Candidatus Ruthia magnifica str. Cm (Calyptogena magnifica): one gene and its partner. The main gene of each other region encodes a partner of the protein of the gene in region 2 in a complex. Links are inferred from orthologs where the notes say so. Each region holds a gene or a part of one and is shown on either strand. Other genes may lie near its edges.

Evidence for each region.
Region 1: the proteins of RMAG_RS02410 (region 2) and xseA are in contact, whole or in part, in a cryo-EM structure (PDB 8TXR), measured with the Escherichia coli proteins. The link is inferred for Candidatus Ruthia magnifica str. Cm (Calyptogena magnifica) from one-to-one orthologs.

What each region holds. Positions count from the first base shown.
Region 1 is NC_008610.1:797,750-801,090, reverse strand. The notes cover bases 329-3,325. They hold xseA (exodeoxyribonuclease VII large subunit), read right to left. Parts: upstream 2,529-3,325; coding sequence 1,128-2,528; downstream 329-1,127. Other genes in these bases: hflD (high frequency lysogenization protein HflD), read right to left, coding at 3,213-3,325; rpsT (30S ribosomal protein S20), read right to left, coding at 2,876-3,136; RMAG_RS03710 (peptidoglycan DD-metalloendopeptidase family protein), read right to left, coding at 329-1,141. Also shown: RMAG_RS03715 (RDD family protein), read right to left, coding at 1-320; more of RMAG_RS03710, read right to left, coding at 320-328; more of hflD, read right to left, coding at 3,326-3,341. UniProt on the Escherichia coli protein: Bidirectionally degrades single-stranded DNA into large acid-insoluble oligonucleotides, which are then degraded further into small acid-soluble oligonucleotides.
Region 2 is NC_008610.1:528,840-532,066, reverse strand. What follows is about bases 130-3,012. They hold RMAG_RS02410 (exodeoxyribonuclease VII small subunit), read right to left. Parts: upstream 1,742-3,012; coding sequence 1,517-1,741; downstream 130-1,516. Other genes in these bases: pcnB (polynucleotide adenylyltransferase PcnB), read right to left, coding at 2,383-3,012; RMAG_RS02415 (polyprenyl synthetase family protein), read right to left, coding at 613-1,467; RMAG_RS02420 (beta-ketoacyl-ACP synthase III), read left to right, coding at 130-616. Outside these bases: more of RMAG_RS02420, read left to right, coding at 1-129; more of pcnB, read right to left, coding at 3,013-3,227. UniProt on the Escherichia coli protein: Bidirectionally degrades single-stranded DNA into large acid-insoluble oligonucleotides, which are then degraded further into small acid-soluble oligonucleotides.

The DNA of each region.
Region 1 (3,341 bases), 270 kb from region 2 along the record:
AAAATAGTAAAAGAAAAAATTGCGCTAATGAATCGAATAAATGCTTGTTTGTGAGTGATATTATTGCCACTCATTTGTTTAATTTGAAACTTCCAAGCCTTCATGCCCAATGTTTGCCTACCTTTAACCCACGACCAAGTAAAGTATAGATAAGTTATTGGTATTGTTACTACATAAAATAAAGTATTGCCATTTGGTGCTTTGGTATTAAAAAAAACAATAATAATGACCCCAGTGACAAAAAACATTAAAGAAAACACCAAGAAAATATCATAGGACATAGCACCTAGTCTACGCAATAAAGACACATTAGATTTCATTAAATACACCTAAGTAATAAATTTGGATTAACTGTAGTTTGATTGAGATAAATGCCCCAATGTAGGTGAGGACCTGTGGCACGTCCAGTTTGACCAATGGTGCCAATTTTATCCCCTTGATTAACCAGCTGGCCTTGTTTAACTAAGTATTTATTCATGTGAATATAAACACTAATTAACCCTTGTCCGTGATCAATGAATACGGTATTACCATTAAAGAAGAAACACCCTGTGAGTATCACTATACCGTCTGCTGGTACGTGTATTGGTGTATCTACACTGCCTGAAAAATCTAGTCCTGTGTGCGCTCGACGTAGTTGTTCATTATAGAAACATTTAAGCCCAAAGGGGCTGGTAATAACACCTTTTACAGGTCGAATAAATTGTCCATTAAATAAAGATTTTTTAGAAAATAGCTTCCTTGTTTTCAGCAAAATAGGGCGTTCACGTTTAATTCTCTCCATGTGTTTAAGATTTGGATTGACGTATTTTTTCTTTTTGTCAGTAAGAGTGATGTGTTGTTCTTTATAGTGATGCCCATATACTGTAAATGTGATTTTTTGAGTGAAAAAACCTTTAATAGTGATATATTTCTCTCCCACTTCTGAGAGTAGTGGTATGCCTATCAATGCTTGCCAGTATTGGTTTTTGATATACTGAGTGTAGATAGGAATATTACTATAAAAAGCCTTTGGATTTGAATGGTTGCTTTGAAAATCAACCACAGCAATGCCGCCAGGTATGGGTGTATTTTCAATGTTGATATTAGCCAATGTAATATTGGATAATGACAGTAAGATGATGAAGTTAATTTTTTTCAATTTTTTTAATATTAGAATATAGTTTTCCATCAGCTAATTGAGTGGTAATGGCTTGATTAATTTTAATATCAGTTATTGAAGATAATATTTGATTTTTTGCATTAGTGGTAATGCTAAACCCTCGCGAAAGTGTATTAAGTGGTGACAAATGATGGAGTGAGTTAGCTTGAATGGATAATGTGGTTTTATGCTTATCGGTCAAAGTGGCTATTGCTTTTTTAAGTTTTTCGTTTGCTAAATATAAAGCGCTATTATTAATGTTAATTATTTGTTTGATTTGATGTTTGAGTTGAGCAAAAGATACTTGGTTTAAAATCTTAATATGTTTTATGGCTTCAATAGGGGAGTGCTGTTTTAAGGCAGAAAATATCGAGTTAAGTTTGGCATTATTCAATACAAGTGTTGATTTTACATGATTGTTAAGATTGATGCTTACATGGTCAAGTTTTTGACTAAAAAAAGCAATTTGTTTATTTGAGATTGGTATTCTTAATTTAAGTTGATTAAGAACAGATTGATAATCATGCAAAGTTTGTTGATAAGATTGATGTAATCGCATATATAACTTATCAGTATTGGCGAGTAATTCTAGTCGATCAGGTGTGACTAACATGGCAGCAGCACTTGGTGTAGGTGCACAAATATCACAGACAAAATCAGAAATTGTGGTATCAGTTTCATGGCCAATTGCACTAATAATTGGAGTGCTTGCCTTGAAGATTGCTCTTGCTAGTGTTTCTTCATTAAACGCCCATAAGTCTTCTAATGAGCCACCACCTCGGGCAATAATAATAACGTCACACTTGCCTGATTGGTCAGCTGCATTTAAAGCATTTGTGAGTTTTTTCACTGAGCCTTGACCTTGAACCATTGAATCAAATAATAAAATATCAGAAAAGGGATAACGGTTATTCAATACTTTAATAATGTCTTGAATAACCGCACCTGTTGATGAAGAAATAACACCAATGGTGTTAATAATATTAGGCAATGGTTTTTTATGAATGTTGTCAAATAAGCCTTCATTAACAAGCTTATTTTTTAGTTGCTCAAAGGCAAGGTTTAAATTACCAATACCTACGGGTTCAAGATGTTGTATGATGAGCTGAAAATTACCTCGTGCCTTGTATAAAGTAGGTGTGACGTGAACTAAAACTTCCATGCCATTTTTAGGGTTAAACTTAATATGACGCTGATTAAACCGAAATAAAACACAGTACACTTGGGCTTTACTGTCTTTTAGAGAAAAATACCAATGACCTGATTCTGGGCGTGTTAAATTGGATATTTCTCCTTGTAACCAACAAGTAGGAATTTTATCCTCAATGGTCTTATTGCATAAGAACAAAAAATTAGAGATCGTGTAAATTTCATCAATATTAAACATGATCTAGTTTTGTTTTAAGAGGGTAAATACTGTACCTGTACCATCATCTTCGTACGGGCAAAATTATAAAGATCATTTCGAACATAATTGATTATATTTGAGCCAAATAAACTACTGTGAGAATGTAGGTATGAACCTTAAAGGCTTTTTAATCGGCTCTTGAAACATGATTTATCGGGGGGGTTGCTGCTTTTAAATAATGCTTTGTCATACTCGTTTATCATGTCGCTATTCAAGAAAATAAATGGGTGAAAACCACGTTTTTTTAAAAATGTCTTGAATATTATAAAGGCGTAAACACAAAAACCCTCTTTTAAATGGATTTTGTAAAATTTTAAATACTAATTTTACAATGCTTTAATTTGTGCATTTAAGCGTGATTTTTTTCTTGCCGCCTGGCTTTTGTGCATTAAGCCTTTGTTTACTGCTTGGTCAATTATTTTTTGCATGATGCTAAAACCGCTTTGTGCTTGTTCTTTGTTGCCCGCTTCTAAAGCGTAAGCAACTTTTTTAATAAAAGTACGAACTTTAGCGCGAATTTGTGAATTGTGTTTGTTACGTTTGACTGCTTGTCTTGCGCGTTTTCTAGAACCTGCTGAATTGGCCATTATTAAGAGAAATATAAAATATATTAAAAGCATAATTATAAAGTCTTAGATGCTAAAAGTCTAGAGAGTGTTAGGATTATTTATTCAATCCCTCTAATGAGCTAATCAAATTAAGTATCTTTTTCTTATTAAATAGTAAATGCCAAGTTTTACCACCTTGGGATTTCCACAAAGATACCGCCCGAATACCTGCTAATAGCAACGC
Region 2 (3,227 bases):
CGTTTGTGCAGGCTTTATCTTTGCACTAACCACAGCTGAGCAATATATCAAAACTGGCGCTGCTAATAAAGTATTAGTGGTTGGTAGTGAAACCTTATCAAGAATTGTTAATTGGAATGACCGCTCCACTGCAGTTTTATTTGGTGATGGTGCTGGTGCGGTGGTGTTAAGCGGTAGTAATGATACTGGTATCTTGCACTCAAAACTATTCAGTGATGGTAGTTACTTATCTTCACTCCAAGTTAGTAATAATTATATTAATGAAATTGGCTTTATTGAAATGTCTGGCAATGAAGTTTTTAAAATTGCCGTAAACCGTTTATCTTCTTTGGCAGAAGATACACTTAAAGAGGCCAATTTAAACTCAGACAAGTTAGATTGGATGGTGCCACATCAGGCTAATATTCGTATTATATCAGCCGTTATCAAACGTATAAAAATCCCAATAAACAAGGTCATTGTTACCCTTGAAAATCATGGCAACACTTCTGCCGCTTCTATTCCATTGGCACTTGATACAGCAGTTAGGGATGGTCGCATTAAAAAAGGTGACAGTCTATTATTTGAAGGGATTGGTGCTGGCTTTAGTTGGGGTAGTATCTTAGTTCAATTTTAAAACAATCTTGTTTGTAAATTAGCCGTTAATTGTTGTAATTCTGTCGCATCTACACTTAACAAACCCAAATCGTCACTGGCTTTTTTGTATAAATTCTTATAGGTAAGTTTTGATTTATCCAAACCCAATAAAGATGGATAGGTGGGTTTGTCTTTACACTCATCAGAATATTGATTTTTACCTAATAACGCATCAGGCGTTTCAATATCAAGCACATCATCTTGAATTTGATACGCCAAACCAATATCCTTAGAGAAAGTATTTAGAATAACGCTGTCCTTATTATTGCACATTTTAGAAACGATTGCCCCCAAATTAACTGCACAGCTTAGTAGTGCCCCTGTTTTTTTTCGGTGCATGGTTTCTAGCGTTGCAATATTCACCTGTTTTGCAATAATAGATAAATCAATTGCTTGACCTTCTACCATTTCAAATGAGGCGTGAGTCAAAGACTTTAACAACTCAATTTTGATATCAGCACTAATTAAATCATCATTAACCAATACTTCAAATGCTAATGCTTGCAACCCATCACCTGCTAAAATTGCTTGAGCTTCACCAAAGCGTTTGTGACAAACTGGCTGATTGTGACGTATATCATCATCATCCATGGCTGGTAAATCGTCATGAATTAAAGAATAAGTATGAATAAATTCAACAGCACAACTGCTGGAATCGACCAAATTTAAATTTGTGTTAAAAATATTAGCAACACAATAAGCAAGAATAGGTCTAAAGCGTTTACCATTAGCTAGTGTGCTATAGCGTATTGCTTTAGCCAAAGAACCTTGTGCTGATAAGTGTTGGTCTAATTTAGCATTAACCCTTGTGATGTAAATATTAAAATCCATTTCTTAAAAACCCTAGTTCGATATTTAACGCTTAGAGTAGTACAAAATCTTACAAATCCTTTAATGGATTTTCGTTTGTATAATTATCTTGCTCAGTTAGCATAAAAATTTTTTGTTCTGCTTCATTTAATGCACTTTGGCATAGCTTGGTTAACGCCACACCTTTAGAAAAGTAATCAAGCGAATTCTCAAGGCTTAAATCACCAGATTCCATGGTTTTTACAATTTTTTCTAAATCGATTAAACCCTGATTAAAATCAAATTTTTTTGCCATTTTACCTTTTCCTCAACTACTTGTTTTTTTAGTATTTTATCTATTATTTTTATTGATAGTATTTTTTCAAGTATAGAAAATAATTTAATTTAAAAAGTAACCCAAATTTGTAAGCAAAGTATAAACGGCTAATTTATCAGTATTTAGACGCTTAATCATTTACTGGTAGCTGTGATAATCACTAGCGTCTATGTCAATATTTTTTCTAAACTTAGGCTCAATCAACCTTCTGGATGTTGGTATTTGATATTTGATAATCCCAGTTTTTAATGTATCGATTAAACTTTTAATGGAAAATTTAGAGGCGTTATACGAAACCCCATAAAAGGCATTGCCACAAAATATAAAACTAAACTTAAATAAATAATTCTGTCTTGATTGTTAGCTTTTATTTTTGCTAACATCAAGTTAGTTAATTCATGCAAGACAAATACATTGGTTAAGTACCATTATATTAATCAAATTTTTCATAAACATGATTCATAACACGTTGAATGGATACATAAGAAGACAAAAGTTTTTTAACTTTTTAATATCCCCATTACTTTTGACAGTGGTAAATATTCGATAGCCTTTTTGCTTTAATCCTTTAGCTAAACATAAGCCAATACCACTTAAATAGCCTGTAATTAAAACTGATTTCACTGTTGGGCTTTGGTCCAAAATTTAGCCGCTTCAACTAATTCTGGGTTAATGCTCATAGAGCGTAATAATAAAAAATCGTATGCCATTCTAAAACGTGGATTGCTTAGTAATACTTTGACTTTTTTTGGTTGCATTTTTTCCAATCTTGATTGCATTAGCCAAATATCCTTAATTATAGCACTTAACCACCTGGGTAACGAAACTTGTTTAATTTGATTAATAATCACCTCCTCAGAAGCCTGTTTCATTGCTAAAGACGAGCAACTTTGTTTCTTTTTAAGCGCAATAAAACGCTCATTATAGGCCCGCCATAAAAATACAGCAAATAAAAATACAGGCGTGACAGATTGATTTTTTTTAATTCTATCCGATGTGTTTAACAAGGCCTTTTTGATAAATTCATTCTTATGAGTTTGTTTAAATAAATATTTTAATAAACCATATTTTTCTAAGCGCTCATACACTTCAAACCCATACTCATTATGAAACAATTTAATACACTCTTCATACAAACGCACTGTAGAAATATTACCAAGAAGTGATGCTTGTTCAAAAATAGCCGACTTAATTTCATAACTCAATTGGAACTCTAATTTAGTTTGAAACCTAATAGCTCTAATCATGCGCACTGGATCTTGCTCAAACCTTATACCTGGATTGCCAATAATATGCATTTCTTTCGCTTTTATATCCTCAAGTCCGCCCACATAATCAATAATTTCTTGTGTTTTAATATCATAATAAAGCGCGTTAATATTAAAGTCCCTACGCACAACATCGTCTTCAATATTACCATAGCAATTATCACGAATAACAACACCGTTTTTAGCGGTTTGCACCT